Regions from separate parts of the Exiguobacterium sp. KKBO11 genome, predicted to be linked through region 2. Evidence: riboswitches for the same ligand, from Rfam matches in the RefSeq annotation. Region 2 holds a riboswitch; the other holds the start of a gene.
What was found. Region 2 has a riboswitch for FMN ahead of ribD (bifunctional diaminohydroxyphosphoribosylaminopyrimidine deaminase/5-amino-6-(5-phosphoribosylamino)uracil reductase RibD). Riboswitches for the same ligand answer to the same signal wherever they lie in the genome.
Positions count from the first base shown of each region.

Region 1: it holds a riboswitch for FMN, as region 2 does, so the genes downstream of both, AYO36_RS02635 (ECF transporter S component) here and ribD (bifunctional diaminohydroxyphosphoribosylaminopyrimidine deaminase/5-amino-6-(5-phosphoribosylamino)uracil reductase RibD) in region 2, are expected to answer to the same signal.

Region 1 covers NZ_LUCU01000011.1:475,072-478,476, reverse strand. Annotated here, with positions in the region: gene AYO36_RS02645 (NAD-dependent epimerase/dehydratase family protein) at 1-667, opposite strand, end outside; gene AYO36_RS02640 (HesB/IscA family protein) at 786-1,136, opposite strand; FMN riboswitch at 1,248-1,390, shown strand; gene AYO36_RS02635 (ECF transporter S component) at 1,546-2,112, shown strand; gene AYO36_RS02630 (YuzB family protein) at 2,189-2,422, opposite strand; gene AYO36_RS02625 (NAD(P)/FAD-dependent oxidoreductase) at 2,515-3,405, shown strand, end outside.
Region 2 covers NZ_LUCU01000011.1:74,249-77,653, forward strand. Annotated here, with positions in the region: gene AYO36_RS00675 (M20 family metallopeptidase) at 1-952, shown strand, start outside; FMN riboswitch at 1,136-1,280, shown strand; gene ribD (bifunctional diaminohydroxyphosphoribosylaminopyrimidine deaminase/5-amino-6-(5-phosphoribosylamino)uracil reductase RibD) at 1,440-2,480, shown strand; gene ribE (riboflavin synthase) at 2,465-3,091, shown strand; gene AYO36_RS00690 (bifunctional 3,4-dihydroxy-2-butanone-4-phosphate synthase/GTP cyclohydrolase II) at 3,091-3,405, shown strand, end outside.

The DNA of each region.
Region 1 (3,405 bases), 400 kb from region 2:
GAATTGATAAGACACCGTCACTTGCAGCGTTGATTGGTCCGGTCAGTTCCGAACGACCACACCACTCCAGAAAGGCAGCGGCTTCGTAACTTGAGATATACCCCATCTTCGCGTACGTGTTTTCAGCAACGATCGGACGACCGTCAAGCGCCCGCTTGATATGAAAAACGAGTCGCTCCGTATAGTCATCTGGTCCGAGGACGACCGGAAAACGGACCGCAACGACTGGGAACGTCGCCCGTTGGAAGAAATAACTCTCCGCTTGGCGTTTCCCTTCGCCATATCCATGTTCCTTCTCAAGCTCATATTTCCCGGGAAACGGATTGTAGGCACGCTCCGTGATATTCGCACCACCGTCTTCATAGACAGACATCGTCGACGTCAACACGTAGCGCCCGACTTTCCCTTCAAACGCGTCAATCGCAAGCTTGGCTTGATACGGCGTGAAGCAAATGTTGTCATAGATGACATCCCAGTGCTGTTGGCTTAAGTCCTTCATCGTACTACTTGACGTCCGGTCTCCTTTGAAAAATGTCAAGCCCTTCGCGACTGGTGGCGTATGCTCGCCGCGTGTGACGATTGTCACGTCATCCCCCGAATCGGCTAAGCGAATTGCAAGCCGGCGTCCGAAATAGCGCGTTCCCCCGAAGATCAATACTTTTCTCATCCTGAAGCCCTCCCTGTTCGTAGTAGCATTCACTCTCTTAATATTTCGAGTCAACGGGACAGGTCTCCTGTATGCGGATAATAAAAAAAATCGTGGACGATGTCCACGATTGGATTCATTAACAGCCACCCGGTGTCCCGGAATTCGTTGCCGTCCGGAACGAAGTCCCGCAACCGCATGTTGCGATGGCATTCGGATTCGTGATTGTGAATCCGCCACCGAGCATCGACTGTTTATAATCGATTTCCAGTCCTTTGACGACCGGATAATCTTTTTCGTCCACGATGACGGTCACGCCGTGCTGTTCGAAAACGAGATCCGTTTCTTTCTGTTGGTCGAATCCCATTCCGTACGACAGACCACTACATCCACCACCTTGGACGAGCATCCGAAGATTCCGTTCATCTGCTGGTGCCTGCGCCATCATGTCCTGGACTTGTAGCGCTGCTGCCTCCGTTAAATGGATCATGTCATCACCTTCCTTTTCTTTAGTATACGCAACTTCTGAGCGAATCGAAACCTAGTTGCTTGAAACTATCTTGAATTCGTTGTATAAATGGTATGTACAACAAAATAATCGTTCCATCTTCAGGGCAGGGTGAAATTCCCGACCGGCGGTAAACAACTCTTTTTGAGTTGAAGCCCGCGAGCGAATAGGGCGCTATTTGCTGATTCTGTGTAATTCAGGAGCCGACAGTACAGTCTGGATGGGAGAAGATGGCGGCATGAGTTTGAATTTGATCGATTTTTGCAATAATCGATTAGGTTTATTTAATGCGGACTTCTCCCCTGTTGATCTCATCAATAGGGGTTTCTTTATGGACGCAGTCATGCCAATACTTCATCGAGAGGAACGAGCAAAAGGAGACAATACTCGTATGAAACGCACACAAAAAATGGTCACTCTGTCAATGTTAGGTTCAATCTCATTTGTTCTTATGCTTATCAATTTCCCACTACCGTTCTTACCGAACTATCTGAAGATTGACTTCAGTGATGTTCCTGCTCTCGTCGCAGCGATCATGTTCTCACCGGTCGCAGGTGTCATCGTCGAAGCACTGAAGAACGTGCTATACTACATCTTCCGCGGAAGTGGTGTTCCGGTCGGAGAATTCGCGAACTTCGCTGCTGGCGTCGCATTCGTGCTTCCTGTCAGCTGGTTCTACCATAAAAAGAAATCAACACAAGGTCTCGCAACCGGTCTCGTCGCTGGTACGATCACGATGGCACTCGGTCTTGCGATTCTCAACTATATCTTGATCCTTCCAGCGTATGCATGGTTCCTCGGTATGGACTACATGGCGGATCCAGCTGTCAAATGGACAGCGATCACAGCCGGTATCTTACCGTTTAACGTCATCAAGGCGTTGTTCATCTCGGCACTCTTCATTCCGTTGTTCTTGAAACTACGACCATGGATGATGCGCCGTCAACAATCTGCCTGATCCGAAAAGCTGCGCCCGCTGACGGACACGAATCCCCTCGTTCAGACGAACGAGGGGATTTTTTGGCTGTCCGTGCTCACAGCTCATTTTCTTCGATTTTCAGGTAAATCTTTTCGAGTAACTCTTCCGGTGTCTCGCCTACGACGGTCTCACCATCAACGAGACAAAAATGATCAAGCGAACAAATGCCGCAATAGCCGAGGCAACCGTATTCGACGACGTCGACGTTCGGGTCACGTTCGAGTTGCTCCATGACGACCTGTGTACCAGCCGCTAAGTTACTGATACAAAATTCAATAATCGGATTCACTTTTTTTCCTCCTTCAAGCAGGAAACGACCTGCCTCATGTCGTATTATACAAGGTCAGACTGATTTAGGGGAACTAAGGGGGATTTTACGTTATGAAGCAATTGGTCGTACTCGGCGGAGGATATGGTGGAATGCGGATTTGTGAGCGATTCAAGGACGAGGAAGTTGCCGTCACGCTCGTCGACCGTCTACCGTACCACGCACTCAAAACGGAATATTACGCACTCGCAGCAGGTACATTATCAGATCGGGATGTCCGGATTGAATTTCCGGAGGGGAAACATCTTACTTATAAATATGGACATGTCATTAAAATTTCACCAGAGACGAATACGGTCCACCTGCAGGACGGATCAGAATTATTCTATGATGACTTGATCATCGCCCTCGGTTGCGAGGATAAATACCACAACATTCCGGGTGCTCAAGAGTTTACATACAGCATCCAGACACTTGAAGAATCTCGAAAGACACAACAAGCGATCTGTGGTCTGTCACCGGGGTCCGTCGTCTCGATCGTCGGTGCTGGTCTATCCGGTGTCGAACTCGCCAGTGAACTGCATGAAAGCCGGAAGGATTTAACGATTCGTTTGTTCGACCGCGGTCCATCCGTCTTGTCATTCTTATCCGACAAAGTCTCATCTTACGTCCAGGAATGGTTCGAGGAGCATGACGTGGAAGTCATCAACAATTCGAACGTCACGCTCGTCACAGCGGACGACGTGCGTAACGGCGACGATACGTACCCGTCGGACTTGACGATTTGGACGGCAGGTACGCAACCGGTCAAAGTCGTTCGTGATCTCGGCTTTGCTGCAGACAGTGGTGGTCGGATCAAATTGACGGCACATCACCACGTACCAGAATACGATAACGTCTTCGTCATCGGCGATTGTGCCAGCTTGCCTTATGCGCCAAGCGGTCAACTCGCAGAACATCAGGCAGAACAAGTCGTCGACGTCTTGCAAGCGAAATGGCAAGGG
Region 2 (3,405 bases):
TCTTGCTGAATACGATGCGTTGCCGGGTATTGATCACGCGTGCGGTCATAATATCATCGGCACGACGAGCGTCGCAGCGGCGATCGCGCTCAGTAAAGTGCTCGATGAAGTCGGCGGGAGTGTCGTTGTCCTTGGAACACCAGCCGAGGAAGGTGGACCGAACGGTAGTGCGAAAGGCAGTTTCGTCAAACATCAGTTGCTGGAAGGGATCGATGCAGCCTTGATGGTCCATCCGTCGGGACAAACACGGATCACGGGTTCTTCCCTTGCGGTCGATCCGCTCGACTTTGCCTTTACGGGTCGTCCGGCACACGCAGCGGCGTCACCGGAGGAAGGCATCAACGCCCTTGACGCTGTCATTCAACTCTTCAATGGAATCAATGCGTTACGTCAGCAATTACCGGACGATGTCCGGATTCACGGAATCATCACGCATGGAGGTGATGCGCCGAACATCATCCCGGAATACGCAAAAGCACGTTTCTTCATCCGGGCGACGACACGGGAACGATTGAATGCCGTCACGGAAAAAGTCAAAGCTGTCGCCCAAGGCGCGGCACTCGCGACTGGGGCGACACTTGACGTCATCGCCTTCCAAAATGAAGTCGATAACCTCGTCTTCAACCGGACGTTCGACCGTCTGTTCCAAGAAGAAGCAGAATCGCTTGGTGAAAAGGTCCACTTAGACGAACGACCGGGTCTTGGCTCGACGGATGCCGGTAACATCAGTCAAGTCATTCCGACGATCCATCCGTATATCAAGATAGGTCCGGACGATCTCGTCGCGCATACGGAAGCATTCAAAGAAGCGGCTCGTTCAGAAGCTGGAGATGAAGCATTGATCACGGGGGCGAAAATCCTCGCTCGGACAGCGCTTCGCGTCCTCGCTGATGAACGGACGCGCGGGGCGATCGCTCAAGAATTCCACGATCGGAAGAACGGATATTTATAAGCGGAAAACAACGACTGGATGCACTGCTATCAGGTGCTCCGGTCGTTTTTGAGATGCAGTTGATCACGAATTGGTGATGGGTGACAGAATTGGAGCGAAATCAAAAAAGAGACAAGACAGAAGCATTTGCGCTTTGTTTTCTTGAAAAAGATATGCTAGGCTAAAATTGTATAACTGAATAATCCAGTTCTTCGGGGTAGGGTGAAAATCCCAACCGGCGGTGATGCGATCGATTGATCGACGAGCCCGCGACCTGTGATGTACGCATCATGGCTGACTTGGTGAGATTCCAGGGCCGACGGTAAAGTCCGGATGGGAGAAGAACGAAACGACACGATTCAAGCCGTTTTCTGAAAAAATGTTTTCAGGAGATGGTCTCTTTCTGCATGAAAAAATGCAGGGGGCGAACCGTGTATTTCGTGAACCCTTCTATACAGACGCCCCTTTTTCAAGGGGCGTCTTTTTTCATTTGAAAGGAGTGAACGCGATGTCACAGATGATGAGTTATGCCATGCAATTAGCACAAATGTTACACGGACAAACAAGTCCGAATCCAAGTGTCGGCTGTGTCATCGTCAAACAAGGACGCATCATTGGCTTCGGTGCGCACCGGTTTGCCGGTAGTCCGCACGCAGAAGTCGAAGCCTTACGGATGGCAGGAGAAGCCGCCCGCGGTGCCGATCTTTACGTGACGCTCGAGCCATGCAATCATCATGGCAAGACGCCACCATGCACGGAAGCGATTCTACAAGCAGGAATCAAACGAGTCTTCGTCGCAACGGAAGACAAACATGCGATCGTCGCTGGTTCCGGAATCAAACGACTACAGGACGCGGGAATCGAAGTCGAGGTTGGCTTGTTACGCCATGAGGCAGAAGCCCTCTACACGGCATTCTGGAAGACGATCGAACGAAAACGTCCGACCGTGACCGTCAAAATCGCTCAGACGATGAACGGGATCGCGGCGACAGGTGAACAGCGCTGGATCACGTCAGAAGAAGCACGCGCGAACGGTCGCGCCCTGCGTGGACGCCACGACGCAATTCTCGTCGGCAGTGAGACGGTCCTCGTCGATGATCCGGCACTAACGTTACGCGCGTCGTCAGGCATCGAGCCGATTCGGGTAATCGTCGATCGTCGTGGTCGGGTCCCGGAGACGGCCCAAGTTTTCCGTGATGGTAAAAATCCAACCTACTGGCTGACGAGTGTTCCTCGGATTAGTCACGATCAGGTGACGGTTCTCGTTGGTGAGTATGAGACGCCGGAAGCGATTTTGAAACGCTTATACGAACAAGACATCCGCAGTGTTTTGATCGAAGGTGGACCGACGATTCAAGCCGCTTTCCTTGAGGCAGATCTCGTTGACCGAATCGAAGTCTACCAAGCCCCATCGATTTTTGAAGGCGATGCGTGGAATAGTCAACACGATATCGAAGATCGTTTTCAAATCGACCAGGTTGAGACGGTTGGACCGGATCTCCATCTGACGTACATCCGAAAGGAGGAGACGACATGTTCACCGGATTGATTGAAGAAGTCGGAACCTTAAAACGAAAGATCCCGCGACCGAACGGGTTAGCGCTTGAAATTGAGGCGCACCAGGTACTCGAAGGAACGAAGATCGGGGATAGCATCGCCGTCGACGGGATTTGTTTGACGGTCACGTCGATGAGTCCGACCGGTTTCACAGCAGATGCCGTCCATGACACGATCCGTTCGACGGCACTCGGCACGTACCGCGTCGGAAGCCCATTGCAACTCGAACGGGCGATGCCGGCAGACGGTCGTTTCGGCGGTCATTTCGTCAGTGGACATATCGACGGAACAGCGCGGCTGATCAGTCGGCGACCGGATGGAGAAGCGATGGTTTATACGTTTGATGTCGGATCGTGGCAAAAGTATTGTATTCCGAAAGGCTCGATCGCGATCAACGGCACGAGCCTGACGTTGCAACGCGTCACGCCGGAAACGATCTCGATTTCATTGATTCCGCACTCACGTCAAGTGACGACGTTTGATCGATTGGCAAGCGGCGCAGTCGTCAATATCGAGTGTGACATGATGGCGAAACATCTCTATCATTTCACGCAGCATGAGAAGCAGACGGACTGGGCAGCATTCTTAGGAGGCGACATGTAATGAACGGATTCGACTTGATTGAAGACGCGATAGAAGATTTGAAGAGCGGACGACCAATCATCGTCTGCGATGACGAGGATCGTGAGAATGAGGGCGATCTCGTCATGCTCGCGGAACACGCGACACCGGAAAACATCAATTTCATGATCACATACGGAAAAGGACTCGTCTGTGTACCAGTCAGCCCGCGGATCGCAAAGCGACTCGAACTTGCTCCGATGACAGCGAATAATACAGATCCGCATGGAACGGCATTCACGCTCAGCATCGATCATGAAGAGGCAAAGACCGGCATCAGTGCTGAGGAACGGTCG